DNA from 3 places in the Streptomyces sp. CA-251247 genome. Region 1 is predicted to be linked to each of the others. Evidence: predicted binding sites of a transcription regulator. Region 1 holds the regulator's gene; each other region holds the start of a gene.
The links. Region 1 encodes HrcA, which represses chaperone genes, less so after heat shock. Its sites were predicted from a motif close to TTNGCACTCNGNNNNNCNGAGTGCNAA; they were not measured.
Positions count from the first base shown of each region.

Region 2: groL (chaperonin GroEL) is a predicted target of HrcA. The motif match lies at 4,270-4,296, and genes of this name have one in related genera.
Region 3: groES (co-chaperone GroES) is a predicted target of HrcA. The motif match lies at 1,549-1,575, and genes of this name have one in related genera.

Region 1 covers NZ_CP191861.1:2,729,988-2,740,100, forward strand. The annotation lists gene ACQPWZ_RS12015 (aminoglycoside phosphotransferase family protein) at 1-1, opposite strand, end outside; gene ACQPWZ_RS12020 (S41 family peptidase) at 99-3,329, opposite strand; gene ACQPWZ_RS12025 (hypothetical protein) at 3,402-3,800, opposite strand; gene ACQPWZ_RS12030 (16S rRNA (uracil(1498)-N(3))-methyltransferase) at 4,124-4,867, opposite strand; gene ACQPWZ_RS12035 (nitronate monooxygenase) at 4,867-5,937, opposite strand; gene dnaJ (molecular chaperone DnaJ) at 6,016-7,152, opposite strand; gene hrcA (heat-inducible transcriptional repressor HrcA) at 7,153-8,178, opposite strand; gene ACQPWZ_RS12050 (MBL fold metallo-hydrolase) at 8,342-9,064, shown strand; gene ACQPWZ_RS12055 (DUF3097 domain-containing protein) at 9,074-9,883, shown strand; gene hemW (radical SAM family heme chaperone HemW) at 9,916-10,113, opposite strand, start outside.
Region 2 covers NZ_CP191861.1:3,755,547-3,765,659, forward strand. The annotation lists gene ACQPWZ_RS16360 (helix-turn-helix domain-containing protein) at 1-593, shown strand, start outside; gene ACQPWZ_RS16365 (DUF397 domain-containing protein) at 574-783, shown strand; gene ACQPWZ_RS16370 (alpha/beta hydrolase) at 780-2,288, opposite strand; gene groL (chaperonin GroEL) at 2,489-4,111, opposite strand; gene ACQPWZ_RS16380 (cold-shock protein) at 4,518-4,721, opposite strand; gene ACQPWZ_RS16385 (MoaD/ThiS family protein) at 5,156-5,431, opposite strand; gene thrC (threonine synthase) at 5,462-6,745, opposite strand; SAM riboswitch class I at 6,763-6,931, opposite strand; gene ACQPWZ_RS16395 (glucosyl-3-phosphoglycerate synthase) at 7,048-7,989, shown strand; gene ACQPWZ_RS16400 (hypothetical protein) at 8,028-8,285, shown strand; gene ACQPWZ_RS16405 (alpha,alpha-trehalose-phosphate synthase (UDP-forming)) at 8,344-9,825, shown strand; gene otsB (trehalose-phosphatase) at 9,781-10,113, opposite strand, start outside.
Region 3 covers NZ_CP191861.1:4,919,620-4,929,732, forward strand. The annotation lists gene ACQPWZ_RS21875 (polysaccharide deacetylase family protein) at 114-1,040, shown strand; gene ACQPWZ_RS21880 (hypothetical protein) at 1,037-1,435, shown strand; gene groES (co-chaperone GroES) at 1,723-2,031, shown strand; gene groL (chaperonin GroEL) at 2,150-3,778, shown strand; gene sigJ (RNA polymerase sigma factor SigJ) at 3,942-4,823, opposite strand; gene ACQPWZ_RS21900 (hydroxyacid dehydrogenase) at 4,943-5,971, opposite strand; gene ACQPWZ_RS21905 (SDR family NAD(P)-dependent oxidoreductase) at 6,240-7,013, opposite strand; gene ACQPWZ_RS21910 (MOSC domain-containing protein) at 7,113-7,781, opposite strand; gene ACQPWZ_RS21915 (LysR family transcriptional regulator) at 7,862-8,752, shown strand; gene ACQPWZ_RS21920 (WhiB family transcriptional regulator) at 8,876-9,199, opposite strand; gene ACQPWZ_RS21925 (response regulator transcription factor) at 9,642-10,113, shown strand, end outside.

The sequences.
Region 1 (10,113 bases):
TGGGGCGCCATCCGACCGCCTGCGGCTGCCGGTCGTCAAACAGCTTTTCGTACCCAGGTGCGGGTGCCCGGGAGGCTCCCGGGGACCCGCCGCCCAGGTCAGTCCAGCACCGGGGGCGTCCTGGCCGGGTTCTCCGCCAGGACGGCGAGCGCCATCCGGATCGCCTCGTCCAGCTGCGGATCGCGACCCGCCACATGGTCCTGCGGGGTCATCACCACTTCCACGTCCGGGTCGACGCCGTAGTTCTCCACACCCCACCCGTAACCCTCCACCCAGAAGGCGTACTTGGGCTGGGTGACCCCCGTGCCGTCCACCAGGGAGTAGCGGTTGTCGATACCGATGACCCCGCCCCAGGTCCGGGTGCCCACGACGGGGCCGATCCCCAGCGCCTTGATCGCCGCGTTGACGATGTCGCCGTCCGAGCCGGAGAACTCGTTCGCCACCGCCACGACCGGGCCGCGCGGCGCGTTCGCCGGATAGCTGTACGGCTGCATCCCGCGCGGCACGGCCCAGCCCACGACCCGGCGTGCCAGCTTCTCCACGACCAGCTGGGAGGTGTGCCCGCCGCGGTTCTCCCGCACGTCCACGACCAGGCCCTCGCGTGCCACCTCGACCCGCAGATCCCGGTGGATCTGGGCCCAGCCCGGCGCCTGCATGTCGGGGACGTGCAGATAGCCCAGCCGTCCCGCGGAGTGCTCGTGGACGTAGGCGCGCCGGTCGGCGACCCATGCGTGGTAGCGCAGCGGCTCCTCGTCGGCGAGCGGGACGACGACCGCGTGGCGCGGCTCGCCGCCGTCCGCGGGCGCGACGGTGAGTTCGACCGGCTTGCCCGCCGTGCCGACCAGCAGCGGGCCCGGTCCGGCGATCCGGTCGACGGGCCGGCCGTCCACCGCGAGGATCGCGTCACCGGCGTGCACCGCGGCTCCGGGGGCGGCGAGCGGGGAGTGGGCGCGCGGGTCGGACGTCTCGGACGGCAGGACGCGGTCGACGCGCCACACGCCGTCCGCCGAACGGGAGATGTCCGCGCCGAGGAGGCCCTGGCGACGGGCGCTCTGCCCCTGACCGCCGCGCGGGACGATGTACGCGTGCGAGGTGCCGAGTTCGCCCTGCACCTCCCACAGCAGATCCATCAGATCGTCGTGGGTGGCCACCCGGGACAGCACCGGCCGGTACCGGTCCAGTACGCCGTCCCAGTCGACGCCGCCGAGGTCCGCGCGCCAGAAGTTGTCGCGCATCAGCCGTCCGGCCTCGTCGTACATCTGCCGCCACTCGGCCGCCGGGTCGACGGTGCGGCGGACGCGGGAGAGATCGACGGAGACGTTGGTGTCGCTGTCGTCCTCGCGCGATGCCCGCCGGTCGGCGGGGACGACCTTCAGCTTGTCGTCGGTTCGCAGCAGCACCCGCTTGCCGTCACCGCTGACCGAGAACCCGTCGGCGTCCGCGGCGAGTTCCTCGGTGCGCTGCTGGGTGAGGTCGTAGCGCTCCAGAGCGGTCGTGGGTCCCTCGTCGTCGGGGGTGGCGCGGGTGGCTCCCAGCGCGCCGCGCAACGGGTGGCGCAGCCACAGCAGCCCGTCCTTCGCCGCGCGCAGGGTGGAGTAGCTGCCCGCCTCGACCGGGAACGGCACGATCCGGTCGGCCAGCCCTTCGAGGTCGATCCGGGTGGCGGGCACCTCGCCGTCGCCGTCCCGGCCGCGGTCCTTGTCCTCCTCGAACGGCCGGCCGTGCCGCTGTGGTCCGAACGGCGACGGGGTGGTGGCCGCGAGCGTGATCAGATGCGGCCGGCAGCCGCCGACGAACGCGAGGTCGAAGACATGGGTGTCGTAGACCGGGTCGAAGTCGCGCTCGGACAGGAATGCCAGATGCCTGCCGTCGAGCGTGAACGCGGGCTGGTAGTCGCGGAATCGCAGCGGTGTCGCCTCGACGACGGACAGGTCCCGCACATCGGCGAGCTTGAGCTGCCGCAGCGGGGACGGTCCGGCGTGCGACCAGGCGAGCCAGTGGGAGTCGGGCGAGAAGACGAGCCCGGTGGCTTCCCCGTGCTCGCCGCGGTCGACCTGGCGGACCTCTCCCGTCTCACGGTCCACGAGCAGGACCCGCCCGTCATGGGCCGCGACGGCCGCCCGGCTGCCGTCCGGTGCGACGGCCAGGCCGAGGACGCGGCCGAGCTGTCCGGCCGCCCGCCTGCGCGGTGCGGCGCCGGGCGCGAGGCCGGTCGCCGGGGCGAATTCCAGTGCGTCCTCGCCCTCCGCGTCGGTGACCCAGACGACCTGCTCCTCCCCGTCCGCCCGGAAGACGCGGGGCAGCCGGGCCCGGACGCCCGGTTCCACCGCCAGCGCCCGCGCGGGCCCGTCCCGGTGGGTGACCCAGTGGACGCCGCCGCGGATCTCCACGGCGCTGCCGCGTCCGGTGTGGTCGGGGGCCGCGGCACCGAGATGGCGTTCGGCCTTCACGGGACGCGGGCGCTGATCGGTGCGCTGCCCGCCGAGCCGGATGTCGAGACGGCGGGGCGCGGTGCCGTCGAGGTCGTCGAGGATCCACAGCTCACCGGCGGAGGCGTACACGACACGGGTGCCGTCGGTGGCCGCGTGCCGGGCATAGAAGCCGTCGGCGGCGTCTCCGGTGCCGAGAGAGGTGTGACGCTTCAGGTCCGACCCGTCCGGCCGGGACGAGTAGACGGCTCCGACGCCCTCGTGGTCCGAGAGGAACGCGATCCTCTCCCCCGCTTCGCCGTGGGGACCCCCCACCCACAGCGGGTACTCGATGTTCCCGTCGAGGTCCTCGTGGAGGCGTACGAACTCCCCCGAGCCGTCCCGGTCGATCCACAACTTGCCCGCGGTGCCGCCCCGGTAGCGCTTCCAGGCCGCGGCCTCGCGGCCCATCGTGGCGGAGAGCAGCAGTACGCCGGAGCCGTACGCCAGGCCGCCGACCGGCCCGTAGGGCAGCTGCGTCGCGGGTCCGCCGTCGAGCGGCACCGACCGCGCCCAGGTGCGGCGCAGCGAGGCCTGACCCTGGGTGCTGATGGCGAGGACCTCGCCCTGCGGGGTCCAGCCGCGTACGGACGTCCTGGCACTGCCCCAGTACGTCAGCCGGTCGGCCGGCCCGCCGTCGACGGGGGCGACATGCACCTCGGGCGCGCCGTCCCGGCGTGAGGTCCAGGCTATGCGGGTGCCGTCGGGTGAGATACGGGGATGGTCGACGGGCACGTTGTCGGCGCTCACGCGCCAGGCGCGTCCGCCGTCGAGCGGGGCGACCCAGACGTCGTCCTCTGCGGTGAAGGCGATCAACTCGCCGTGGACATGCGGATACCGAAGGTAGGCAGGCTGCGTCACACCGTCACCCTAGGCAGGCCACGACCGCCGGGTCACGGCTTTGCGAGGGCCTGTCGTGCGGATCAGGCCGGGTCACTTACCCGGCGGGTCGGCCGTCTCGGTGACGGTCACCGTGACGGTGACGGCGGGCCGTGGGCCGGAGCCGGGAGGTGTGGGCCGGGGCGAATTGCTGGGCGTGGCCGAGCAGTTGCCGAGGACAGTCGCCTCGAAGACGACCTTGCCGTCCACCCGGGCCATGAGGTCACCGCGGACGCACCGGCCCGAACGCTCCTCGGTCACCTTGCCCTTGAGCGTGATCTTCTGCCCCGCCTCGGTCTCACCCTGGCAGTCGACGGTGGCGGTCCCCGTCCTGCTGGGCGACGGCGAGGAGTTGCCCGCGTCGTCGAGGGTGGCGGTGCAGCTGAGCCAGCGCACGTCGAAGCCGATGCGCTCCAGGGTGCTGGTGCCCGTGCGGTCCGTGGTGACGGACACGGCGACGGAACTGAGTCCCCCTGCCGCCGGCTCGCAGGCCGCCAGGACCCCGACCGCCGTGCCCGCGACGGCGATCGCGGCGAGCGTGCGTCTCGGGCGCGCCCGGCCGGGCTCGGCTTCTCCCGCCCGGCCAACTGCCGTTCTTCGCCGTGTCGTTCCGCGCGGTCCCGTTCGCCGCAGCGCTGTTCCCCGCAGTGTCATTCCCCGCATGAAGCGAGACTGGCACCGGTGGGCGGGAAGCAACAGGGCGGTTGCGGTCAATCACCGCCACCGGGGACGGCGTCGGGCTCTCCCCCGCCCCGACGGCCCGCGCACCAGGTCGGTCAGCCCCAGCGCCCCGTGCGGCCCAGCAGCAGCGCCGTCGCCGCCGTGCCCGCCGTCGAGGTGCGCAGCACACTGCGTCCCAGCCGGTACGGCTTGGCTCCCGCCTCCGCGAACGCCGCGAGTTCCTCCGGGGACACCCCACCCTCGGGGCCCACGACCAGCACGATCGACCCCTCGGCCGGCAGCTCGGCGGTGGCCAGCGGTTCGGCCCCCTCCTCGTGCAGCACGGCCGCGAAGTCCGCTGTGGCCAGAATTGCCGCAACCTGCTTGGTCGTTGCTGCGTCCGCGACCTCCGGGAAGCGGAGCCGGCGCGACTGCTTGCCCGCCTCACGCGCGGTGGCCCGCCACTTCGCCTGCGACTTCGCGCCCCGCTCGCCCTTCCACTGCGTGACGCAGCGGGCGGCCTGCCAGGGCACGACCTCGTCCACGCCGGTCTCCGTCATGGTCTCGACGGCGAGTTCGCCGCGGTCGCCCTTGGGCAGCGCCTGGACGACGGTGATACGCGGCGCCGGCTCGGTCTCCACCGGGAGGTCCCGGACCTCCACCTCCAGCCGGTCCTTGCCCTCGGTCCGCAGTACGACACCGGCCGCCCCGCGCCCGAGCCCGTCGGTGAGCACGATCTCCTCACCCGGCTGGAGCCGGCGTACGGACACGGCGTGCCGCCCTTCGGGCCCGTCCAGCGTGACGGCGGAACCAGCGGTGACCCCCTCCAGGGAGTCCACCAGGAAGACGGGTGCGGTCATCAGGAGGCGTCCAGCGCCAGCGCGGCGCGCGCGGAGTCCAGCTCGGCGGCCAGCACCTCCACCAGCTGTCCGGCCGGCAGCTCCCGGGCCAGCCGGTGCCCCTGACCGGCCCACAGCGCCATGCCCTGGGCGTCGCCGGCCTTGGCCGCCGCCTTGCGCAGCCCGCTCGTCAGGTGGTGCACCTGCGGATACGCGGCGGGGGCGTACGGCCCGTGCTCGCGCATGAAGCGGTTGACGAGCCCGCGGGCGGGCCGGCCCGAGAAGGCACGGGTCAGTTCGGTGCGTACGAAGAGGGGATTGGTCATCGCCTGCTTGTGCAGGGTGTTCGCGCCGGACTCGGGGCAGACCAGGAACGCGGTGCCGAGCTGCGCCGCCGCCGCTCCGGCCGCGAGCACGCCGGCGATCTGGCCGCCGCGCATCAGTCCGCCGGCCGCGATCACCGGCAGCGGAACGGCCTCGCGGACCAGGGCGACGAGGGTGAGCAGTCCCACCCCGCTGCCGTCGGCCGCCGGGTCGTCGCGGTGCGTCCCCTGGTGGCCGCCGGCCTCGACGCCCTGGACGCACACGGCGTCCGCGCCCGCCCGCTGCGCGGCCTGCGCCTCCTCGGCCGAGGTGACCGTGACGACGGTGAAGGTGCCGGCCTTGGCGAAGGACTGGAGCACCTCCCGCTTGGGGCAGCCGAAGGTGAAGGAGACGACCGGGACGGGGTCGTCGAGCAGGATCGCGAGCTTGGCCTCGTACCCGTCGTCCAGGCCGGAGTCGGGATCGCCGAGCGGTGTCTCGTACCAGGCCGCCTCACCGGCGAGCTGGTGCCGGTAGACCTCCACGGCGGCGGGGTCGGTCGCACCCGGCTGCGGCATGAACAGATTCACGCCGAAGGGCCGGCTCGTGAGCCCGCGGATCTGTTTGATCTGCTGGTACATGCCGTCCGCGGTCTTGTATCCGGCGGCCAGGAATCCGAGGCCGCCGGCCTCGGACACGGCTGCGGCCAACTGCGGGGACGACGCGCCGCCCGCCATGGGGGCCTGCACGATCGGATACCGGCAGAGATCGGTCAGTGCGGAGGACATGCACGCATGGTGCCACGTCGGCCCCGCCCGGCCGAATCGGACCGGCCGCGGCCCCGGAGACCGGGGCCGCGGCTGGTTCTACCGTCCGTTGAACGCGTCCTTCAGACGCGAGAACAGCCCTTGCTGCCCCGGCTGGAACTGACCGGTCGGCCGCTCCTCGCCACGCAGCTTCGCCAGCTCCCGCAGCACCCGCTCCTGCTCCGGGTCCAGCTTCGAGGGCGTCATCACCTCGACGTGCACGATCAGGTCGCCCCGACCGCCACCGCGCAGGTGTGTGATGCCGCGGCCGTGCAGCGGGATCGACTGGCCGGACTGGGTGCCCGGGCGGATGTCGACCTCCTCCATGCCGTCGAGCGTCTCCAGCGGCACCTGGGTGCCGAGGGCCGCCGCCGTCATCGGAATGGTGACCGTGCAGTGCAGGTCGTCGCCGCGCCGCTGGAACACGCCGTGGGCCAGCTCGTGGATCTCCACGTACAGGTCGCCGGCGGGGCCGCCGCCGGGGCCTACCTCGCCCTCGCCCGCGAGCTGGATCCGGGTGCCGTTGTCGACACCGGCGGGGATCTTCACGGTCAGCGTGCGGCGCGAGCGGACCCGGCCGTCACCGGCGCACTCCGGGCACGGGGTCGGGACGACGGTCCCGAAGCCCTGGCACTGGGGGCACGGCCTGGACGTCATGACCTGGCCCAGGAAGGACCGCGTGACCTGCGAGACCTCACCGCGGCCGCGGCACATGTCACATGTCTGCGCCGAGGTTCCCGGCGCCGCGCCCTCGCCCGAACACGTCGTACAGACGACGGCCGTGTCGACCTGGATGTCCTTCGTCGTGCCGAAGGCCGCCTCGTTGAGGTCGATCTCCAGCCGGATCATCGCGTCCTGGCCGCGTCGCGTGCGCGACCTCGGCCCCCGCTGCGACGCCGTCCCGAAGAAGGCGTCCATGATGTCCGAGAAGTTTCCGAAGCCACCGGCGCCGAAGCCTCCGGCGCCACCGCCGCCCGCCTGGGACAGCGGGTCGCCGCCGAGGTCGTAGACCTGCTTCTTCTGCGGATCCGAGAGGACCTCGTAGGCCGCGTTGATCTCCTTGAAGCGCTCCTGCGTCTTCGGGTCCGGATTCACATCCGGGTGGAGTTCACGCGCAAGACGGCGGAAGGCCTTCTTGATCTCGTCCTGGGATGCGTCTCGGCGCACGCCGAGTACGGCGTAGTAGTCCGTGGCCACTTACGACTCCGCCAGGATCTGTCCGACGTAACGTGCCACTGCGCGTACCGCTCCCATCGTTCCGGGGTAGTCCATGCGGGTCGGTCCGACCACGCCGAGTTTGGCAACTGCCTCGTCGCCCGAACCGTAGCCGACCGAGACGACGGACGTGGAGTTGAGGCCCTCATGGGCGTTCTCGTGACCGATCCGTACGGTCATGCCCATCCCGCCCGACTCCTTGGCCTCGCCGAGCAGCTTGAGCAGCACGACGTGCTCCTCCAGCGCCTCCAGCACCGGCCGGATCGTGAGCGGGAAGTCGTGTCCGAAGCGGGTCAGATTGGCGGTGCCGCCGATCACCAGCCGCTCCTCGGTCTCCTCGACCAGGGTCTCGAGCAGGGTGGACAGCACCGTCGTGACGGTGCCGCGGTCCTCCGGCTCGAAGGAATCCGGCAGGTCCTGCACCAGCTGCGGCACATCCGCGAAACGGCGCCCGACGACCCGGCTGTTGAGCCGGGCCCGCAGGTCCGCGAGCGAGGTGTCGCCGAAGGGCGCGGGACAGTCGATCATCCGTTGCTCGACCCGGCCGGTGTCCGTGATCAGCACGAGCATCAGCCGGGCGGGTGCCAGGGAGAGGAGTTCGACGTGCCGGACGGTGGACCGGGTCAGCGACGGGTACTGGACGACGGCGACCTGCCGGGTCAGCTGCGCGAGCAGCCGCACCGTACGGCCCACGACGTCGTCGAGGTCGACGGCCCCGTCCAGGAAGTTCTGGATGGCGCGGCGCTCCGGCGACGACAGGGGCTTGACCCCTGCCAGCTTGTCGACGAAGAGCCGGTACCCCTTGTCCGTCGGGATACGGCCGGCGCTGGTGTGCGGCTGGGCGATGAAGCCCTCGTCCTCCAGCACCGCCATGTCGTTCCGGACCGTGGCCGGCGAGACGCCGAGATTGTGACGCTCCGTGAGCGCCTTGGAACCCACAGGTTCCTCGGTGCCGACATAGTCCTGGACGATCGCGCGCAGCACCTCGAGTCTGCGTTCACTGAGCACCGCGCACACCTCCAGCTCTGGTTCCTCGGTGGCTGCTTGGCACTCCCCGGGTCCGAGTGCCAGCAATCCCCGTGCCAGTGTACGGCCGTGGGGTACGGCTCTAGCAAGGCGGCCGACCAGGCTACCGCGCGCCTTTGCTGGTCGTTGCCAGTAGCGTCGCGTTATGGACGTCCGTTGGGAAGACTACGGCTGGGAGCAACTGGCCGACGGCGTCGGGCGGCGCAGGCTGCCCGTCTGGGACGCGACCGTGGGACTGGTCGCCGGTGACGAGGGCGTCCTGCTGTTCGACACGGGGTCCACGCTGCGTGAGGGCGTGGAGCTGCGTACACAGGCGGAGGCGCTGCTGGGCGGCCGCCGAGTGACGCATGTCGCACTGAGTCATCCCCACTTCGACCATGTTCTGGGGACGGCGGCCTTCTCCGCGGTGGAGGTCTTCGGCGCGGTCGCCGTCGACGTCGTACTGCGCCGGGACCGCGACGAACTCCGGGCCGACGCCGTACGGCACGGTGTGGCGCCGGACGATGCCGCCGAGGCGACCGACCTGCTGGTCGCGCCGCAGCACGTGGTCACCGGTGAACGGACGCTGGACCTCGGCGGACGCCAGGTGCTGCTGGCCAATGTGGGCCCCGGGCACACGGGCCACGATCTGGTGCTCCTCGTGCCGGGCGACCGGGAGGTCGTGTTCTGCGGCGACCTGGTGGAGGAGTCCGGGGAGCCGCAGGCGGGTCCGGACGCGATGCCGTCGCGCTGGCCGGCGGCCCTGGACCGGCTGCTCGCGCTCGGCGGAGAGGACGCGTTGTACGTCCCCGGGCACGGCGCGGTGGTGGACGCGGCGTTCGTCCGCGCACAGCGTGACGTGCTGGCGGAGCGCTTCGGGGTGTCGTAGCGTCGCCGAATGCGCAGCTACAGCCCCGATCTGACGCCCCCTTGGAAGAAGCCCTCCGCCGTGCCGGAGGTCCCCGCCGACCGGGATCTGGTCGTGGAGGAGGTCACCACCGGCTTCTGCGGCGCGGTGATCGGCTGCGAGGCCGGGACGGTGACCCTGGAGGACCGCTTCGGCAAGCACCGGGTCTTCCCGCTGACCGCACGGGGCTTTCTGCTGGAGGGCCGGGTGGTGACGCTGGTCCGGCCCGGCGCGGGCGCGCCGGCCGCGCCGGCCCGCACTGCCTCGGGCTCCGTCGCCGTGCCCGGCGCGCGGGCCAGGGTGGCGCGGGCGGGCCGCATCTACGTCGAGGGCCGCCACGACGCCGAGCTGGTGGAGCGGGTCTGGGGCGACGATCTGCGCATCGAGGGGGTGGTGGTGGAGTACCTGGAGGGTGTCGACGATCTCCCGGCGATCGTCGACGACTTCGCGCCCGGGCCCGATGCCTGCCTCGGTGTCCTGGTCGACCATCTGGTCCCGGGGTCCAAGGAGTCCCGTATCGCCGCGTCGGTCACGGACCCGCACGTGCTGGTGGTGGGCCATCCGTACATCGACATCTGGGAGGCGGTGAAGCCGTCGTCGGTGGGGATCACGGCATGGCCCGTCGTCCCGCGGGGCCAGGACTGGAAGACGGGCGTGTGCCGTGCACTGGGCTGGCCGCCGAACACCGGCGCCGCCTGGCAGCACATCCTGTCCCGGGTGCGGTCCTACCGCGATCTTCAGCCGGAGCTGCTGGGCCGGGTCGAGGAGCTGATCGACTTCGTGACACTGCCGCCGGAGTGAGCGGCGAGGCCGTGTGAGGGCAGCGGGGCGGGTCAGTCCACCAGGTCCCGGACGACCCCGTCAGCGAGCAGCCTTCCCCGCAGCGTCAGGACGGCCGAGCCCGCCTCGTAGGCCGCGGGCTCCAGCAGCCCGTCCGCCAGGGCCCTGCCCGACGCCGCCAGCCCCGCCGGCTTCAGCAGCGACAGCGGCACGCCGTCCTTCAGCCGCAGCTCCAGCAGGATCCGCTCGAC
Region 2 (10,113 bases), 1.0 Mb from region 1:
CGCGCTACCCCGCGCAGTTCACGGAGGCGGTCGAGGCCGAGGCGCTGGCGCATACGATCAAGCAGTACGTGCCGCTGCTGGTGCCCGGGCTGCTTCAGACCAAGAAGTACGCGACTGCGGTGTTCCGCGCCTATCGCCCTACGGCTCTGGACTCGGAGATCGACGAGGGGGTCGACGCACGACTGGATCGGACCCGCCTGCTTGACGATCCAACAACGCCCGAGTTGTGGGTTGTCCTGGACGAAGCAGCCTTGGCCCGTCCGGTCGGCGGGCCGACAGCAATGACCGAGATCCTGGGACACGTGCAGGCGCTGATCGAGCGCCACAGGATCATCGCGCAGGTTCTGCCGTTCAGTGCGGGTGCCCACGCGGCGTTGGACGGTGGGGTCAAACTCATGTACTTCCACGATGCTCCGGCGTTGTCCTACATCGACGGCCCGGGCGTGGGGCAGTTGTTGGACGATCCGGCTTCCGTCGCCCGCCATGAGCTGACCTACGATCTACTCAGGGCCAACGCATTGTCACCAGAAGCGTCCTTGGCTCTGATCCGGTCAGTGGCGGAGGATTACGCACATGACAATCAGCAGCGATGACCACGATCTGAGCGCCACCGCCTGGCGCAAGTCCACCTACAGCGGCGGAGACGGCGCGGACTGCCTCGAAGTCGCCGACAGCACGCCCGGCATCGTTCCCGTACGTGACTCCAAGAACAACGGCGGCCCCGAACTCGTGTTCAGAGCCGCCGCCTGGTCCGCCTTCGTCGCCGGTCTGCAGCGCGACTAGCAGGCCTTGTCGCGGGCCGGGCGTTCACCGGTGAGCAGGAAGGTGGTCACGGCGTCGTCCCCGCAGGCGTTGCCGTTGGCGACGTAGGCACCGTGGCCCACGGTGTCGACCGTGACCATCCGGGCCCGCGCGCCGAACGCCTCGCGCATCTTCAGCGCACCGGCGAGCGGCGTGGAGGGGTCACGCCGGGTCTGGATCATGAGGACGTTCGAGGGGCCGCCGTCCGGGGTGATGCGGGTGGGCCGCTCGCGCGGCTTGTCCTTCCAGAAGGCGCACAGCCAGATGTTCCTGGGCATGCCCGCGGTGAGGGGGTACTGCTCGCGGCTCCTGGCGACGTCACGGGCGTAGGGGGCCGGGTCGGTGGCCGGCCAGGCGTCGACGTCGTTGCAGATGGTGGCGCCGGTGACGGCGACCGAGTTCTGCATGACCTGGTCCGGGGGCGTGTTCGCGGCGGGCAGTTCGCGTCCGTCGCGGGCGGCGGCCATCAGCTTGGCCAGCGCGGGGAACCGCGTGACGGAGTAGAGGCTGTCCAGCAGGGTCTGCCGCAGGACGTTGCCGTTGAGTTCCGCCGGGTTGGCGCCGGGCCACGGGATGGGTGCGTGGTCGAGGCGGGTGGCGAGCGCGAGGAACATCGGCCGGACCTCGGCAGGCGTTTCGGCGAGGCGGTCGGGGTTGGCGGGGTCCGCGGCCCAGGCGGCGAAATCGGGGAAGGCGTCCTCGATGGCGATCTCGTAGTTGGCGAGCCAGCCCCGGGCCACCCGCTTCGGGTCGGGGTCGCCGCTGCTGTCCAGGACCCAGCGGTCGGTGCGGTGGGGGAACATCTGGGCGTAGACGGCTCCCACGTATGTCCCGTAGGACAAGCCCCAGGCGGACAGCCTGCGCTCTCCGAGTGCCTGCCGGATGCGGTCGATGTCCCGGGCCTCGTTGCGGGTGCTGATGCTGCGCATCACCTCGCCCCCGTTCGTGGCGCAGGCGGCGGCGAGGCGTCGGGCGGTCTCGGTGTTCTTGTCGATGCTGCCGTCCGCGGCGGGCCATCCCCTGACGTTCACCAGGGCGAGGTCGTCGTGGGTGAGACCGCAGCTCACCGGTGTGCTGCGGCCGACGCCGCGCGGGTCGAAGCCCACGATGTCGTAGGCGTCGCGCACCGACGCGGGCAGCTTCTTCCCCTTGCCCGACGGGTCGTTGATGCTGGAGCCGCCCGGTCCTCCGGGGATGATCAGAAGGGTGCCGCGTCGTCTGTCGGGGTTCTCGCTGCGGATGCGGGAGACGGCGAGGGTGATCTGCGGCCCGCGGGGCTTCGCGTGGTCGAGGGGTACGGAGATGTCCGCGCACTCCTGGCGCGGGTCGAGTCCCGTGCCGGTGCATTTCTCCCAGCGGACTGCCGGGTCCGGTTGGGGAGTTGAGGCCGACGCGGGCGCCGGGAGAGCGAGGAGCGTCGTCGCCAGGACCGGGAGGGTGAGCGCCGCCGCGGTGAAGCCGGATGTCGTACTGCCGAGGATTCGCATGTGATGACCCTCGCGGAACGGGCGCCCGGCTCCCACGGTGCCTCCTGGCCTGTTCCCAGGGGGGTTTGCCCCACCCGGCCGGTAGGGGCAGCGGCTGAGGGACATCGGGCGGGCCGAGGCGCCCACAACACGCCCGAGGGCGGCACCTCCTGGGAGAGAGGTGCCGCCCTCGGTCAAGGACGGGTCCGATCCGTGGAGGATCAGAAGTCCATGTCACCGCCCGGCATGCCGCCCGGAGCGGCCGCGGAGGCCTTCTCCGGCTTGTCGGCGATGACGGCCTCGGTGGTGAGGAACAGCGCCGCGATGGAGGCCGCGTTCTGCAGGGCAGAGCGGGTCACCTTCGCGGGGTCGATGATGCCTTCGGCGATCATGTCGACGTACTCACCGGTCGCGGCGTTCAGGCCGTGGCCGACGGGCAGGTTGCGCACCTTCTCGACGATGACGCCACCCTCGAGACCGCCGTTGACGGCGATCTGCTTGAGCGGGGCCTCCAGCGCGAGCTTCACGGCGTTGGCGCCGGTCGCCTCGTCGCCCGTGAGCTCGAGCTTCTCGAAGACCGAGGAAGCCTGGAGCAGAGCCACGCCACCACCGGCGACGATGCCCTCCTCGACGGCGGCCTTGGCGTTGCGCACCGCGTCCTCGATGCGGTGCTTGCGCTCCTTGAGCTCGACCTCGGTCGCGGCACCGGCCTTGATGACGGCCACGCCGCCGGCCAGCTTCGCGAGGCGCTCCTGGAGCTTCTCACGGTCGTAGTCCGAGTCGCTGTTCTCGATCTCGGCACGAATCTGGTTGACGCGACCCTGGACCTGGTCGCTCTCACCGGCACCGTCGACGATCGTGGTCTCGTCCTTGGTGATGACGACCTTGCGGGCGCGGCCCAGCAGGTCCAGGCCGGCGTTCTCGAGCTTGAGGCCGACCTCCTCGGAGATGACCGTGCCGCCCGTGAGGATGGCGATGTCGTTCAGCATCGCCTTGCGGCGGTCGCCGAAGCCCGGGGCCTTGACGGCGACGGACTTGAAGGTGCCACGGATCTTGTTGACGACCAGGGTGGACAGGGCCTCGCCCTCGACGTCCTCCGCGATGATCAGCAGCGGCTTGCCGGACTGCATGACCTTCTCGAGCAGCGGAAGGAGGTCCTTCACGTTGCCGATCTTGGAGTTGACGATCAGGATGTACGGGTCGTCGAGCGACGCCTCCATACGCTCCATGTCGGTGGCGAAGTACGCCGAGATGTAGCCCTTGTCGAAGCGCATACCCTCGGTGAGCTCCAGCTCCAGACCGAAGGTCTGGGACTCCTCGACGGTGATGACGCCTTCCTTGCCGACCTTGTCCATCGCCTCGGCGATGAGCTCGCCGATCTGGGTGTCGGCGGCGGAGATGGAGGCCGTCGAAGCGATCTGCTCCTTGGTCTCCACGTCCTTGGCCTGCTCCAGCAGGGCGCCGGAGACGGCCTCGACGGCACGCTCGATGCCGCGCTTGAGGGCCATCGGGTTGGCGCCGGCCGCCACGTTGCGCAGGCCCTCGCGGACGAGCGCCTGGGCGAGGACGGTCGCGGTGGTCGTACCGTCACCGGCGACGTCGTCCGTCTTCTTGGCGACTTCCTTGACCAGCTCGGCGCCGATCTTCTCGTACGGGTCCTCGAGCTCGATCTCCTTGGCGATGGACACACCATCGTTGGTGATCGTGGGGGCGCCCCACTTCTTCTCGAGGACGACGTTGCGACCCTTGGGGCCAAGGGTGACCTTGACGGCGTCGGCGAGCTGGTTCATCCCGCGCTCGAGACCGCGCCGTGCCTCCTCGTCGAACGCGATGATCTTGGCCATGTGAAGTGGTCCTCCCGGACTTGGGGGTCCCCCCGCGCCCGCAGGGCTACGGGGGAGGATTGCTTCCGGACCGCGCTGGCGCCCGCGACGGACGGCCTGAGAGCCGTACGGTTCCTTGCCCCGACGGCCCTCGGACCTCACCGGCCCGATCCATAAAGTTGTCACTCTCACCTGCAGAGTGCTAACGCCAATGATTAGCACTCGACCCCCTCGAGTGCAAGCGGCTTCGACGAAGCCTCGATGAGGGGTGACGGTCGGGCGCAAGCGGCTTCGCGGAAGCCTCGGCGAGGGGCGGCGGGTTCGAATCCGCCCGCCCCCGGGCATGCACGAGGGGCCCGCCTCCCTGGTGGGATGCGGGCCCCTCGTGAGTGTCGCGTGAGTGCGTCGGTGGCCGATCGCGCCGAGATCAGACGGCGAGCTTGACCATGTCCGCCTGCGGACCCTTCTGGCCCTGCGAGATCTCGAACTCGACTCGCTGACCCTCCTCCAGGGTGCGGTAGCCGTCCATCTGGATCGCGCTGTAGTGGACGAAAACATCCGCACCACCGTCGACCGCGATGAAGCCGTACCCCTTCTCCGCGTTGAACCACTTGACGGTGCCCTGAGCCATGCCTAACTCCCCTATTACTGGCCCTTGCACAGGACCGCACTTCGCGGACCCGGGTCATACCTCACCGCCGAGAATTCCCTCCGCCAGAGGTGGAAGGAGGCCCTCGGGATGTGCGCCGGAACGCGTCGACCGCGGCTGAATGTATCTGTCCAACTGCCCTCTGCAACAGGTCAATCGGACGAGAAATCTGGGCACGCGGGAACGGACCTTTGACGCTAATTCAAGAAGATCCAGGGCAACTCGGGCCCGGCAAATGACACTTAAGAGGCATTTTGATCGCCCACATTGGCTGCTTCTTGTCGGGCCAGGGCGCATTCTCATATGCGGCGGGCACGGGCAGCGGCGGGGGCTTCCCCAACTGTACCCCGCTCAACCATGCAGAATTGCCCCCTCCGCTTCTCTCGCGGAGGGGGCAACAGCAGTGACGGTGCGTATCAGCCGCCGGCGACGGCGGGGATGATCGAAATACCGGCGCCGTCGGGCGTGGCGGTCTCGAGACCCTGCTCGAAACGGACGTCGTCGTCGTTGACGTAGACGTTCACGAAGCGGCGCAGCTTGCCCTGGTCGTCCAGGACACGGGCGGCGATACCGGTGTGGTTCTTCTCCAGGTCGGCGATGACCTCGGAGAGCGTCCCGCCCTCCGCCGGGACCTCGGCCTGGCCGCCCGTGTACGTGCGGAGGATGGTGGGGATGCGGACGTTGACGCTCATGCTGCGTGCCTTCCTTGAGTCTCGGGAGTGTCAGCCGGCCAGGCCGGCGTCGCGGAACGCGTCCAGGCTCGGGCGGATGGTCGCGCTGGGGCCGGTGGTCGGGGCGACCGCGTCCAGGGTCTTGAGACCGTCGCCGGTGTTGAGCACGACGGTCGTGAGCGCCGGGTCGAGCACGCCCGCCTCGAGCAGCTTCCGCGTCACACCCACGGTCACGCCACCCGCCGTCTCGGCGAAGATGCCCTCGGTACGGGCCAGCAGCTTGATCGCGTCGACGATCTGCTCGTCGTTGACGTCCTCCACGAAGCCGCCCGTGCGGCGCGCGATGTCCAGGACGTACGGGCCGTCGGCGGGGTTGCCGATCGCCAGCGACTTGGCGATGGTGTTCGGCTTCTGCGGGCGGACCACGTCGTGCCCGGCCTTGAAGGCGGTCGACACCGGCGAGCAGCCCTCGGCCTGGGCGCCGAAGATCTTGTACGGCTTGTCCTCGACCAGACCGAGCTTGATCAGCTCCTGGAGACCCTTGTCGATCTTCGTGAGCTGCGAGCCGGAGGCGATCGGGATGACGATCTGGTCCGGCAGCTTCCAGCCGAGCTGCTCGCAGATCTCATAGGCGAGGGTCTTGGAGCCCTCTCCGTAATACGGCCGAAGATTGACGTTGACAAAGCCCCAGCCCTCACCGAGCGGGTCGCCGATGAGTTCGGAGCAGAAGCGGTTGACGTCGTCGTAGTTGCCCTCGATGCCGACCAGCTCGCCGCCGTACACCGCGGCCATGACGACCTTGCCCTGCTCCAGGTCGTGCGGGATGAACACGCAGGAGCGGAAGCCGGCGCGCGCGGCCGCGGCACCGACCGCGCCCGCGAGGTTGCCGGTGGAGGAGCAGGAGAGCGTGGTGAAACCGAAGGCACGGGCGGCCTCGACGGCGATCGCGACGACACGGTCCTTGAAGGAGTGCGTCGGGTTGCCGGAGTCGTCCTTGATGTGGAGACCGCCGGTCACACCCAGCTCACGGGCGAGGTTGTCGGCCTTGACGAGCTTGGTGAAGCCGGGGTTGATGTTCGGCTTGTCGGCCACATCGGCCGGCACGGGCAGCAGCGGCGCGTACCGCCAGATGTTGTCCGGACCCGCCTCGATCCGCTTCCGCAGGCCTTCGGGGTCGCCGCTCGGGAGGTCGTAGGCGACTTCCAGCGGTCCGAAACACGAGGCACAGGCAAAGATCGGGCCGAGTTCGAAACGCTCCCCGCATTCGCGGCACGAGAGCGCCGCGGCCGGTCCCAGGTCGACGGGGGTGGTGCTGGCGACAGTCTGCACAGCCATGGTGGCGAGGCCCTTTCTCCTCATCTTCCCCGTGACGCATTTCGTCACGAGACGGACTTGGCACCTTCCCTAGCCGGGAGCCTCGCGGTGGCTGCCACGTCCCATGGACGGGCGGCGCAACGGAGACCGGCTGGAGGGTTGCCGGGGCTTCAACGGGCCGTATCCCTCTGCCCCTCTGGATGAGCGGTATTCGATTGTCGGCGTGGGACCCCCGGCATGCGACGGTCCCGCGCGTTGTTCAAGACTGTAACCGACACCCCGGACGGTTGAGATGGTCGTCCGATCCGCGAGATGGAGATCCTGTGCTGGAAGAGGTGGAGCGCTGGCTGTCCCGGCGGTCCTGGTCGGCGGCGGACCGCCCGGTGGACCGGCTGGTCACGGCCAAGCAGGGCGCCACGGTCAGTGTGGTGCTCCCCGCCCTGAACGAGGAGGCGACGGTCGGGCAGATCGTCACCGTCATCCGGCGCGAGCTGATGTCCGGGCCCCTCCCCCTCGTCGACGAGCTGGTGGTGATCGACTCGGGTTCCACCGACCGTACGGGCGAGGTGGCCGCCGCCGCGGGCGCGCGGGTGGTCCACCGGGACGTGATCCTGCCCGGCATCCCGGCCGTCCCCGGCAAGGGCGAGGTGCTGTGGCGCTCGCTGATGGTGACGCGGGGCGACATCGTCTGCTTCGTGGACGCGGACCTCAGGGAGTTCTCGCCCGACTTCGTGTCCGGGATCGTCGGCCCGCTGCTGACCGAGCCGGACGTGCAGTTCGTGAAGGCGATGTACGACCGGCCCCTGGGCGACGTCGCCGGCCAGGGCGGCCGGGTCACGGAGCTGGTGGCGCGCCCGCTGCTCAATCTGCACTGGCCACAGCTGGCCGGGTTCGTCCAGCCGCTGGGCGGGGAGTACGCGGCCCGCCGGTCGCTGCTGGAACGGCTGCCCTTCCCCGTCGGATACGGCGTGGAACTGGGGCTTCTCGTCGACGCGCTGCACACCGTGGGCCTGGAGGCGCTGGCGCAGGTGGACGTGGGAGAGCGCCGGCACCGCCATCAGGACGGACAGGCGCTCGGCAGGATGGCGGCCGCCATCTACCGCACGGCGCAACTGAGGCTCTCCCGCGGGCACTTGGTGCGGCCCTCGCTGACCCAGTTCGAGCGGGGCTCGGACGGCTTCGTCCCACGGACGCACGCGGTGGACACCGAGGAGCGCCCGCCGATGGGCGAGATCGGTGAGTATGCGGCGCGTCGCGCGGCATAACCGAAGACAACCGGACGTCTTGTATGAATATCGTAGTTATGGATGCACAGTCTCCGGACGGACAGCGCAGGACGGGCTCCCGACGCGGCGCGCTCGGACTCACCACGATGCTCGGCACCCTGGCCGTCGTCATCGCCACCACGGTCGGCATGGCACCACCGGTCACCACGATCGCCGTCGCCGGGGGCGGCGGGCACAGCACCGAACGCCTGTGGCTGCTGGGCGGCCTCGCCCTCAGCCTGGCCGCGGCCGGTGTCGTCGCCGTCGCCGCCACCCGTGGACGCCGTGACCAGTGACAGGCGGAGCCGGGCGTACGCACGTTTGAGGGATTACAGGACGGGCTAGGTTCGGCACATGGTCTCCGAGCATTCCGCTGCGCAGGTCCTCGTCGCGTCGAACCGCGGCCCCATCTCGTACACCCTGAAGGACGACGGGAGCCTCGACGCCAAGCGCGGCGGCGGCGGCCTGGTCTCCGGACTGTCCGCCATCGGGTCCGAGGCGGACGCCCTGTGGGTGTGCGCCGCGCTCGGCGACGGCGACCGCGAGGCGGTCCGGCGCCAAGAAGGCGCGGACGGGGTCCTGATGCTCGACATCGACGAGGCCGTCCACGCCGACGCGTACAACGGCATCGCGAACTCGGTGCTGTGGTTCGTCCACCACATGCTGTACCAGACCCCGCTGGAGCCGGCCTTCGACGCCGAGTTCCGCCGCCAGTGGGGCGCGTACGAGAGCTACAACCGCGCCTTCGCCGAGGCGCTCGCCGAGCACGCGGACGAGGGCGCCGCGGTGCTGGTGCAGGACTACCACCTGTGCCTGGTGCCCGGCATGCTCCGCGCCATGCGCCCCGACCTGCGCATCGGCCACTTCTCCCACACCCCGTGGGCGCCGGTGGACTACTTCCGGATGCTGCCCGACGACATCGCCGAACAGCTGCTGTGGGGCATGCTCGGCGCCGACCGGCTGGGGTTCCTGACCTCGCGGTGGGCGACCGCGTTCATGTCCTGCGCCGACCGGCTGGAGAAGGCCACCGCGCACTTCCCCAGCGGCGGCAGTCCACGGCTGTACGTGGAGCACGCGCGCACCGGACGGACCTCGGCGCGGACCACCGAGGTGGCCGTGCACGGACTCGGCGCCGACGCGGACTTCCTGCGGGCCCGCTCCCACGAGGCCGACGTCGACGAGCGCATGGCCACCCTGCGCGAGCAGATCGGCCCGGACCGGAAGACGATCGTCCGGGTGGACCGCACCGAGCTGTCCAAGAACATCGTCCGCGGGCTGCTCGCCTACCGGCATCTGCTCGACACCCGGCCCGAATGGCGCGAGCGCGTCGTCCACGTCGCCTTCGCCTACCCCTCCCGGCAGGACCTCGCGGTGTACCGCGACTACACGGCCGAGGTCCAGCGGGTCGCCGACGAGATCAACGCCGCGTACGGCACCGACGGCTGGACCCCGGTCGTCCTCCATGTCCAGGACGACTTCGCCCGCTCGCTGGCCGCCTACCGGCTGGCCGACGTCGCCCTGGTCAACCCCATCCGGGACGGCATGAACCTCGTCGCCAAGGAGATCCCGGTGGTCTCCGACGACGGCTGCGCACTGGTGCTCTCCCGGGAGGCCGGCGCGCACGAGGAACTCGGCGACGACGCGGTCACGGTCAATCCGTACGACGTGACCGGCACCGCCGACGCCCTCCACGAGGCGCTGACCATGCCGCACGACGAACGGGCCCGGCACACCAAGCGGCTCGCCACCGCGGCGACGGCGCTGCCGCCGCAACGGTGGTTCCTCGACCAGCTAGAGGCGCTGCGCGAGCATGGCCAGGAACGCCACGACGGCTGACGGGCCGGGCAGCAGCAGATCGGCGCGCTCCGCCAGCTCCGGCACCGCGGTGCCGGAGCACACCAGCAGTCCGGGGACGCCGTCCGAGCGGAGCTTTTCCACCGCCGCGTAGGCCGGCAGATCACCGAGGTCGTCGCCCGCGTACAGGACGGCCTCGGCATCCACCTCGCGTACGTACTCCGCCAGCGCCACGCCCTTGTCCATGCCCGGCGGGCGCAGCTCCAGGACCATCCGGCCCGGCTCCAGGATCAGACCGTGACGGGCCGCGAGCCCGGCCAGCGGATCACG
Region 3 (10,113 bases), 2.2 Mb from region 1:
CCATTGTGGGCCAGGTGGGCGATGGTGTGCCCGCGGTGGAGGTGTCGGCCCGGCCATGGGGATCCGTGCTGACAGGATCCAGCGCCATGCAGCTAGTCGGACAAAACGGAAACATGCCAGCAAAACTCACCCGATCGCGTCGCGGCCGGGCCCAGCGCCGTGCCGTCGCGGCCGCCCTGCTTGTCGCCCTCCTCGGTTCCGCCTGCGCGGCCGAGTCCACGGACGGGGCCGGCGGCCCGAAGGCCGACCGTGGTCCCGAGGCCGGGAAGGAAGCCGGCGCGTCCGGTGCCCTCGCCGCCCGCGCGGCCCGGATCAAGCGCGACCAGACGGCCCGGGCCGCCGCCGCCAAGAAGTGGGGCCTCGCCCGTACCCCGCTGGCCGCGCCCCCGCCGCCCGCCGTCAAGCCGAAGATCACCACCCGCAAGGGCTTCGAGGTCGAGGGGCAGGAGTCGATGCCGCCCGTCTTCACGACCGTGCCGGTCAAGGAGAAGGTCGTCTTCCTGACGATCGACGACGGCGCGGAGAAGGACCCCGACCTGCTGCGGATGATGAGCGATCTGCGGATTCCGTACAGCGCTTTCCTCAGCGACTACGTGATCAACGACAACTACGCCTACTTCCAGCGGATGCAGGACCGCGGGGTCTCCCTGCACAACCACACCCTCAATCACCGCTACCTGCCCGGCCTTTCCTACGCGGCGCAGAAGCGGGAGATCTGCGACCAGCAGGACAAGCTCGAGAAGCGGTACGGGAAGCGGCCGCCGCTCTTCCGGCCGCCGTACGGCAACTACAACCGGGACACCCTGCGGGCCGCGCGCTCGTGCGGCGTCAAGGCCGTGCCGCTGTGGGCAGCCGAGGCGTTCCCCGACCACATGGAGTGGCGCGAGTGGGACCGGGACCTGCACCCGGGCGACATCATCCTCACCCACTTCCGCGGCAGTGACGAGTGGAAGGGCAGCATGCCCGACCTGATCCGCAAGGTCATGAAGACGGTGACCGACAAGGGGTACGCCGTGGCCAAGCTGGAGGACTACGTATGAGCCGGGCGCTCCGGCCGTCGGCCGCGACGGTGGTCGTGGCCGGTGCGCTGCTCTTCTGCGTCGGCTGTGCCCCGGCGGCCGTCGACCCGCTCGAACGGCTCGGCCGCAGGGCGGTCGAGAAGGTCGCCCCCGGGCCCGCGGCGCCGGCGGTACGCCGTGTGGACGCACTCCCGGGACCGTCGCGCGCCGCCGACGGCCGCGTCCGCCCGCAGGGTCTCGACGCTCCGGGTCTCGCCGAACCGGCGACCCGGCTGCTGGGCCGTATCCACCGGGTCCATCGCGCCCATGGCACCCATCGCGCCCATCGCCCGCACCGCGCGTACGACGCCGCGCCGGGCCGTACGCACGAAGCCTGGCCGGACCGTCGGCGCGCAGCCGCGCCCGGCGGCCCGTGACGCGCCGCGCAGTCCTTGGGGTCGGCCCCCGGCGCGCCCGGCCCCTGGGAACGCCGCGCCCCGCCCGTGCGTTTCCCCCAGACGAGCGGAACGACCCGCCGCAGGGTGGTGAATTGGCACTCCGCTTGACCGAGTGCTAATCGCAGTCATAGTCTCGGCACTGGCACTCCCCACCGGAGAGTGCCAACACAGCGACAGGCAGGTCCGGCACCCGCGACGACGGATCGACCTGGTCGCCACCTCTGCTCAGTTAACCCCGTGAGATCTCCGAAGGGGGAGGTCGGATCGTGACGACCGCCAGCTCCAAGGTTGCCATCAAGCCGCTCGAGGACCGCATTGTGGTCCAGCCGCTCGACGCCGAGCAGACCACGGCCTCCGGCCTGGTCATCCCGGACACCGCGAAGGAGAAGCCCCAGGAGGGCGTCGTCCTCGCCGTGGGCCCGGGTCGCTTCGAGAACGGCGAGCGCCTGCCGCTCGACGTTAAGACCGGCGATGTCGTTCTGTACAGCAAGTACGGCGGCACCGAGGTGAAGTACAACGGCGAGGAGTACCTCGTCCTCTCGGCCCGCGACGTGCTCGCGATCATCGAGAAGTAATTCACCACATAGTTTGTGCTTGTGAGCTGCGCCCCCGGCCCGCGCGACCCCGAGAGGGCCGGGCGACCGGGGGCGCAGTTCGTTCACCCCCAGCTTTCCGAGAGGGCTGAATCGCTCCATGGCGAAGATCCTGAAGTTCGACGAGGACGCCCGTCGCGCCCTCGAGCGCGGCGTCAACAAGCTTGCCGACACGGTCAAGGTGACGATCGGCCCCCGCGGCCGCAACGTCGTCATCGACAAGAAGTTCGGCGCACCCACCATCACCAACGACGGTGTCACCATCGCCCGCGAGGTCGAGGTCGAGGACCCGTACGAGAACCTGGGCGCCCAGCTGGTGAAGGAGGTGGCGACCAAGACCAACGACATTGCTGGTGACGGCACCACCACCGCCACCGTGCTGGCCCAGGCGCTGGTCCGCGAGGGCCTGCGCAACGTCGCCGCGGGTGCCTCCCCGGCCGCCCTGAAGAAGGGCATCGACGCCGCGGTCAAGGCCGTGTCCGAGGAGCTCCTCGCGACCGCCCGGCCGATCGACGACAAGGCCGACATCGCCGCCGTGGCCGCGCTCTCCGCGCAGGACCAGCAGGTCGGCGAGCTCATCGCCGAGGCGATGGACAAGGTCGGCAAGGACGGTGTCATCACCGTCGAGGAGTCCAACACCTTCGGCCTGGAGCTGGAGTTCACCGAGGGCATGGCCTTCGACAAGGGCTACCTCTCGCCGTACATGGTGACCGACCAGGAGCGTATGGAGGCCGTCCTCGACGACCCGTACATCCTGATCAACCAGGGCAAGGTCGCCTCGATCCAGGACCTGCTGCCGCTGCTGGAGAAGGTCATCCAGGCGGGTGGCTCCCGGCCGCTGCTGATCATCGCCGAGGACGTCGAGGGCGAGGCGCTCTCCACCCTCGTCGTCAACAAGATCCGTGGCACCTTCAACGCCGTCGCGGTGAAGGCCCCGGGCTTCGGCGACCGCCGCAAGGCGATGCTCCAGGACATGGCGAGCCTCACCGGCGCGACCGTCATCTCCGAGGAGGTCGGCCTCAAGCTCGACCAGGCCGGTCTCGACGTGCTGGGCAGCGCGCGCCGCGTGACGGTGACGAAGGACGACACCACCATCGTCGACGGTGGCGGCAACCAGGACGACGTCGCCGGCCGTATCAACCAGATCAAGGCCGAGATCGAGTCCACGGACTCCGACTGGGACCGCGAGAAGCTCCAGGAGCGCCTCGCGAAGCTGGCCGGCGGCGTGTGCGTGATCAAGGTCGGCGCCGCCACCGAGGTGGAGCTCAAGGAGAAGAAGCACCGTCTGGAGGACGCCATCTCCGCGACCCGCGCCGCGGTCGAGGAGGGCATCGTCTCCGGTGGTGGCTCCGCGCTCGTCCACGCGGTCAAGGTCCTCGACGGCAACCTCGGCAAGGAGGGCGACGAGGCCACCGGTGTCGCCGTCGTCCGCCGCGCCGCTGTCGAGCCGCTGCGCTGGATCGCCGAGAACGCCGGTCTCGAGGGCTACGTCATCACCGCGAAGGTGGCGGAGCTCGACAAGGGCCAGGGCTTCAACGCCGCGACCGGCGAGTACGGCGACCTGGTGAAGGCCGGCGTCATCGACCCGGTCAAGGTCACGCGCTCCGCCCTGGAGAACGCCGCGTCCATCGCCTCCCTGCTGCTCACGACCGAGACCCTGGTCGTCGAGAAGCCGGCGGAGGAGGAGTCCGACGCGGGCCACGGCCACGGTCACGGCCACTCCCACTGACGTCTGACGCCTGACGTCCGACATCACCCGCCGAGCCCGGTGTCCCCGTCGCGGGGGCACCGGGCTCGGTGTTTTTCCGGACCCGACGAGGGAGTTGGGCGGTGCCATCCGGGCCTGACGGGCGAGACGGGTCGGTGCTTCCGGGCCGGACGGCGCGTACGGCTCAGTCGCCGATGAAGGTCAGATCGAGCCGGCTCAGCCGGTCCGGATCGGCCAGGATGTCGATCGCGACGATCTTTCCGCCCGTGATGGTGAAGCCCATGACCGACAGCGTCCGGCCGCCCGGCGCGGTGACGATTCCCGCACCGCCGTTGACGAGCACCCGCCGCGAGAACTGCGAGAACTTCTGGAAGGTGAGCGCCTGTCCTGCCACCTGTCGGGCACCGCGCACCTCGCGGGACGGCATCGTCGGCAGGGCCCCGGCATCCGCGCGCAGCACCACCTCCGGGTCGAGCAGCGCCACGAGCGCGTCGAAGTCGCCCCCGCGCGAAGCGGCGATGAACGCGTCGACGACCTCGCGCTGACGGGTCAGATCGTCGGGTACGGAGGTCGTCCCCTGCACCCGGCGGCGGGCCCGGCTCGCGAGCTGCCGGGTCGCGGCCGGAGTGCGGCCGACAATCGGGGCGATCTCCTCGAAGGGCAGCGCGAACATGTCGTGCAGCACGAAGGCGAGCCGCTCCGCGGGCCCGAGGGTCTCCAGCACCACGAGCAGCGCCAGCCCGACCGAGTCGGCCATCAGCACCTCGTGCTCGGGATCGACCGTGCCCTCCCGCTGCACGACCGGATCCGGAACGCGTACGTCCAGCGACTCCTCGCGGCGGGACCTGCGCGAGCGCAGCATGTCGAGGCAGACCCGGCCGACCACGGTCGTCAGCCAGCCGCTCAGATTCTCGACCGCGCTCGTGTCGGAGCGGTGGAGCCTGAACCAGGCCTCCTGCACGGCGTCGTCCGCCTCGCTCAGTGAGCCGAGCATCCGATAGGCCACCGCCTTGAGGTGGGGCCGGTCGGCGTGGAAACGCTCCGCCAGGAACTCTTGGTCATCCATCGCTGAATCCTCCGTCGTCGTCCTCGTAGGGATGACGCGGGAAACGGGCCGGATGTGACAGCCTCCGGACGGAAAGACAGGCTCCGCTTGCCGGGAGGGGCGAGTCCGGTCCCGGGCTCCTACGCGGAGTGGCCCAGCGTCCGCGCGTGAACCGGATCCTCGAACGGCAGGCCCTTGCCGTACCGCTCCAGTTCGTCGAGCGCCTGTTCCGTCATCCGGTGCAGCTCGTTGCCGAGCGAGCCCGCGACATGCGGGGTCAGCAGCACGTTCGGCAGGGTGTAGAGCGGGGATTCCGCGGGCGGGATCTCCGGCTCGGTGACGTCGAGTACGGCGTGCAGTCGGCCCGGGAGCAGTTCGCACAGCAGCGCGTCCTCGTCGACCAGCGAGCCGCGCGAGGTGTTGATCAGTGTTGCGCCGTCCGGCATCAGCGCGAGCCGGCGGGCGTCGATCATATGGCGAGTACTCGCCAGCTCCGGGGCGTGGACCGAGACGACGGAGCTGCCGGCGCACAGCTCGTCGAGCTCCGTCTTCACGGCACCGAGCGCCTCGGCCTCGGCGGCGCTGACGTACGGGTCGTACAGCAATACGTCCAGATCGAAGGGGCGCAGCAGCTCGGTCACCCGGCGGCCGATGCGGGACGCGCCGACGATCCCGACCGTGCTGCGGAAGTTACCGGCTCCGGCCAGCTCCTCCCGCCAGTCGTGAGCGGCGCGCAGCCGGCCGTACCGCTGGGCCGATGGCAGCACCCGTTTGCCCGCGAAGAGGATGGCGGCGAGCGTGTACTCGGCGACGGGCAGCGCGTTGGCGGACGCGGCGGAGGCCACGGTGATGCCGCGTTCCCAACAGGCGTCCGTGATGTGGTGCTTGACGGAGCCGGCCGCGTGGACGACGGCACGCAGCCGGGGCGCCGAGTCGAGCACCTCGGCGGTGAGCACGGGCGCGCCCCAGCAGGTCAGCAGGACGTCGGCGGTGGCGAGCGCGGAGGCGACCCGGGGGGTGGGGGCGGCCAGATCGTGCGCGACCAGATGCGGATCGGTGTCGGCGAGGGCCACCAGCCGGGCCCGCAGGGGATCGGTGAACAGGCGGTCCGCGATCCCCGGGCCCATGGCGAGGAGGACGGCGGGACGCTTCTCGGTGCGCTGGTGCATGGTCGGACCCTGCTCCTTGTGCCTGGCCGGAATCTGCTCACGCTGCCCGGCGCGGAATCTGTTCACGCGGCCGGGAGGACGACGGGATGTGCCCGGCCGCCCGGTGGGGGACGGACATCCGCCCACGCTGCCCGGCGCGGAGGGCACACACTCACCCTGCCCGGCCCGGACGGGAGGTGACGGCCCGCCGGTGGTGCGCCCGCCCGCCGTGCGCCGGCGGCCGCGGTCCTTCGACCGCGGCCGCGCGGGCGACCTTCGCGCGTACGGCTTACTGCGGTCCGTACTTGCGGCCCGTCTTCGACGTCACCCCGCCCAGCAGATTGCGCGGCGCCAGCTTCGCCACTCCCATCAGCGCCTTGTAGCGCGGGTCCGGGATCGAGACCGCCTTGCCGCGGGCCAGGTCCGCGAGTCCCGCCTCCACCACCTTGTCGGCGTCCAGCCACATCCAGTTCGGGATGTTGTCGGTACCCATGCCGGCGCGCTCGTGGAACTCGGTGCGGACGAATCCGGGGCAGAGCGCCATCAGCCGTACGCCCGACCCCGCCAGGTCCCGTGCCGCGCCCTGCGTGAACTGCACGACCCACGACTTCGACGCCCCGTAGGTCCCGCGGGGGACGAACGCCGCCACCGAGGCCACGTTCACCACACCGCCGCGCCCGCGGTCGCGCATCACCGCGGTCGCCGCGGCCGTGAGCCGGAGCACCGCCTCGCAGTGCACCTTCAGCATCGTCAGCTCGTCGGCCATGGACACTTCCAGGAAGCGCCCCTTGTTGCCGAACCCGGCATTGTTGACCAGCAGATCCACCGGGTTCTTGCGGTCGCCCAGCCGCTTCTCGACGGCCGCGATCCCGTCCTCCTCGGACAGGTCCGCGGTCAGCACCTCCGCCTCGATGCCGTGCCGGTCGTGCAGCTCGGTGGCGTGCTCCTGCAGCCGTTTGGTGTCACGGGCCACCAGCACCAGGTTGTGTCCCTCGGCGGCGAGCCGCCGCGCGAACGCGGCACCGATGCCCGCGGTCGCTCCCGTAATCAGTGCAGTCGTCATAGGCGGCACGTTAGTGCCCCGCGTGTCGGCGCCGTGTACACGCCCGGCCTGCGGGACGGGCTCTCGCGCGCTGTGCCCGCCCGATCCACGGAAGCGTTCCTACGCGCCGTACTTCTCCACATACGTACGCGCTGTCGCGAGCAGTTCGGGGTGGAGCGCGTCGCCCGCGGCGAGGATCTCCGGCAGCAGTGCCCGCTCGGTGGTCCCGGCGCGGAACGCCAGTCCCACCGTCACCGTGTGCCCGGGGGTGTGCACGATCTCGACGGGATCACCCGCCCGGATCTCACCCGGCTCGACGACCCTCAGATACGCACCCGGTGCGGCATGGCGCGTGAAGCGCCTGACCCAGCCCTTCTCGCCCAGCCAGGAGCCGAACGTGCGGCATGGGATACGGCCGCTCGTCACCTCCAGCACGAGGGAGTCGCCGATCCGCCAACGCTCCCCGATCTTCGCGTTGTTGACGTCGAGGCCGATCGTGGTGAGGTTCTCGCCGAAGGCTCCGTTCGGGATCGGGTGGCCCAACTCCCGCTCCCAGAAGTCCAGATCCTCCCGGGCGAAGGCGTACACCGCCTGATGCGTCCCGCCGTGATGGCGCAGGTCGCAGATCGTGTCCCCGGCGAGGCCGCTGCCGCCGCGGCCCTTCGGCCCGGGGTCCGTGACCATGACGGCGCCCTCGGCGGGCTGCTTGTCGATCCCCGTCGTACCGTCCGGGGTGTCGGTGTACTCCACCGCCTTGGCGCGGCCCACATTGACCGTCAGAACCTTCATGTCTGCACGCTAACCCCGGCTTCCCCAAACGATCCAGCCGATAATTGCCCCGATCTCCAAGGCCCCCTTATATTCGTGGGGTGATCGAAGCCCGCCATCTCCGAGTGCTCCGCGCGGTCGCCGCCACCGGATCCTTCTCCGCCGCGGCCCGCTCACTCGGCTGCACCCAGCCAGCCGTCAGCCAGCAGATGAAGGCCCTCGAGGTGTCGGCGGGCACCCCGCTCCTGATCCGTACGGGCCGCGAGATGAGGCTGACGCAGGCCGGTGAGGCGCTCGTGCGCCACGCGTCCGGCATCCTCGCGGGTCTCACCGCCGCCGAGGAGGAGATTGCCGCCATTGCCGGGCTGCGCGCGGGCCGGGTGCGGCTGGTCTCCTTCCCCAGCGGCAGCTCCACACTGGTCCCCACCGCGCTGGCCGCCCTGCGGGCGGCCCACCCCGGCACCCGGGTCTCGCTCGTCGAGGCGGAGCCGCCGCGGTCGGTGGAGATGCTGCGCGGGGGCGACTGCGACGTGGCGCTGGCGTTCCGTTACGACGGCGGAGAGGCGGAGTGGGACGACCTGGTCGTCCGGCCCCTGCTCACGGACCGGCTCGTCGGCCTGGTCCCGGAGGGCCACCGGCTGGCCGCGTCCGCCACGGTCACCGTCGCCGATCTCGCCGAGGAGCCCTGGATCGCGGGCTGCCCGCGCTGCCGCCGCCAGCTGGTCGAGGTGTGCGAGAAGGCCGGCTTCACCCCGCGGATCGACTTCGCCACCGATGACTACCCGGCGGTGATCGGCCTGGTCGGAGCGGGTCTGGGCGTCGCGGTGCTGCCGGAGCTGGCGCTGGAGTCCGTACGCCCCAAGGGTGCGCGGACGGTCACGGTCGTCCCCGCCGTCGAGCGCGAGATCGTCGCGCTCACCCTCCCGGACCTCGCCCAGGTCCCCGCGGTCTCGGCGACGCTCGACCGACTGGCCCTCGCCGCGGCCCGCTGACAGCCCACTGCGCGCTTCTGCGCACCTCTGCATGTCTCGGCAGCAGACGCGACTCACCCCTGCCCGGATCTGGGCAGGGGTGAGTGCAGGAACGTTTCTTCGAACGGTTGGGGCAAACGGGTGTCAACCTCTCCCCAAGCCCGTGACGCTCGTTGCGGGGATCAGCCGGTGCCGGGCCCGCCCCATGAGTTCCTCGCGTTCGTCCTCGGTCAGTCCGCCCCACACGCCGTACGGCTCCCGCACCGCCAGCGCGTGTGCCGCGCACTCCGCGCGGACCGGGCACCTCATGCAGACCTCTTTCGCCGAGTTTTCTCGTGCACTGCGTGCCGCGCCCCGCTCGCCCTCGGGATGGAAGAAGAGCGAGCTGTCCACCCCACGGCAGGCCGCGAGGAGCTGCCAGTCCCACAGATCGGCGTTGGGTCCGGGAAGGCGGGAGAAATCTGCCATAGCGCTTGCCCCTTGAAACCGTGCTGAGCGGATACAGGTCAGGTCGGTCAGGTCGCGCACGAGCGGCGGATACGAGCCGTATCCGGCACCCGCACCATGCCCCACGACCGTACATCTACTGTGTAAGTAGATGTAAATATGACTCATTGCGAATCTAGCCACAGACACTGCTGAAAGTGAAGAAAAGCCGCTAAATGGGGCATAGCTTCCGGGTGAAGACCTGTTGACCTGCATTGCTCTGCGTCGCGTACGGCCCCTCACATAGAGTGCTGAAGTGGGCAGTCCGACCCGTAACTCTTTCGAGTGACCGTCGTTGGTAGTGCGGAGGCGGTTGAAAGAACAAGCGCTAGGGCACATGTCCGAGAGCGTTCAACCGCACAGGTGACGAAACGTACCCAGCCTGGAGGCTCAAGGTGACGCGCATCAGCTGCGGAGGACGGTCATGACATCCGTCCTCGTCTGCGACGACTCCCCGCTTGCCCGAGAGGCGCTTCGCCGCGCGGTCGCGACCGTGCCCGGCGTCGAGCGCGTGACGACCGCGGCCAACGGCGAGGAAGTCCTCCGTCGCTGGGGGGCCGACCGCTCGGACCTGATTCTGATGGACGTACGCATGCCCGGTCTGGGTGGCGTCGAGACGGTCCGCAGGCTGCTGTCCGCGGACCCCGGCGCCCGGATCATCATGCTCACCGTCGCCGAGGATCTGGACGGGGTCGCGCTCGCGGTCGCCGCGGGAGCCCGCGGTTATCTGCACAAGGACGCCTCGCGCGCCGAACTGCGGGCCACGGTCACCCAGGCGCTCGCCGACCCGACCTGGCGGCTCGCCCCGCGCCGGCTGCGTTCGGCCGAGATGGGTGCCGCGCCCACACTCACCGCACGCGAGATCCAGGTGCTCGAAGGCATGAGCCACGGCCGGT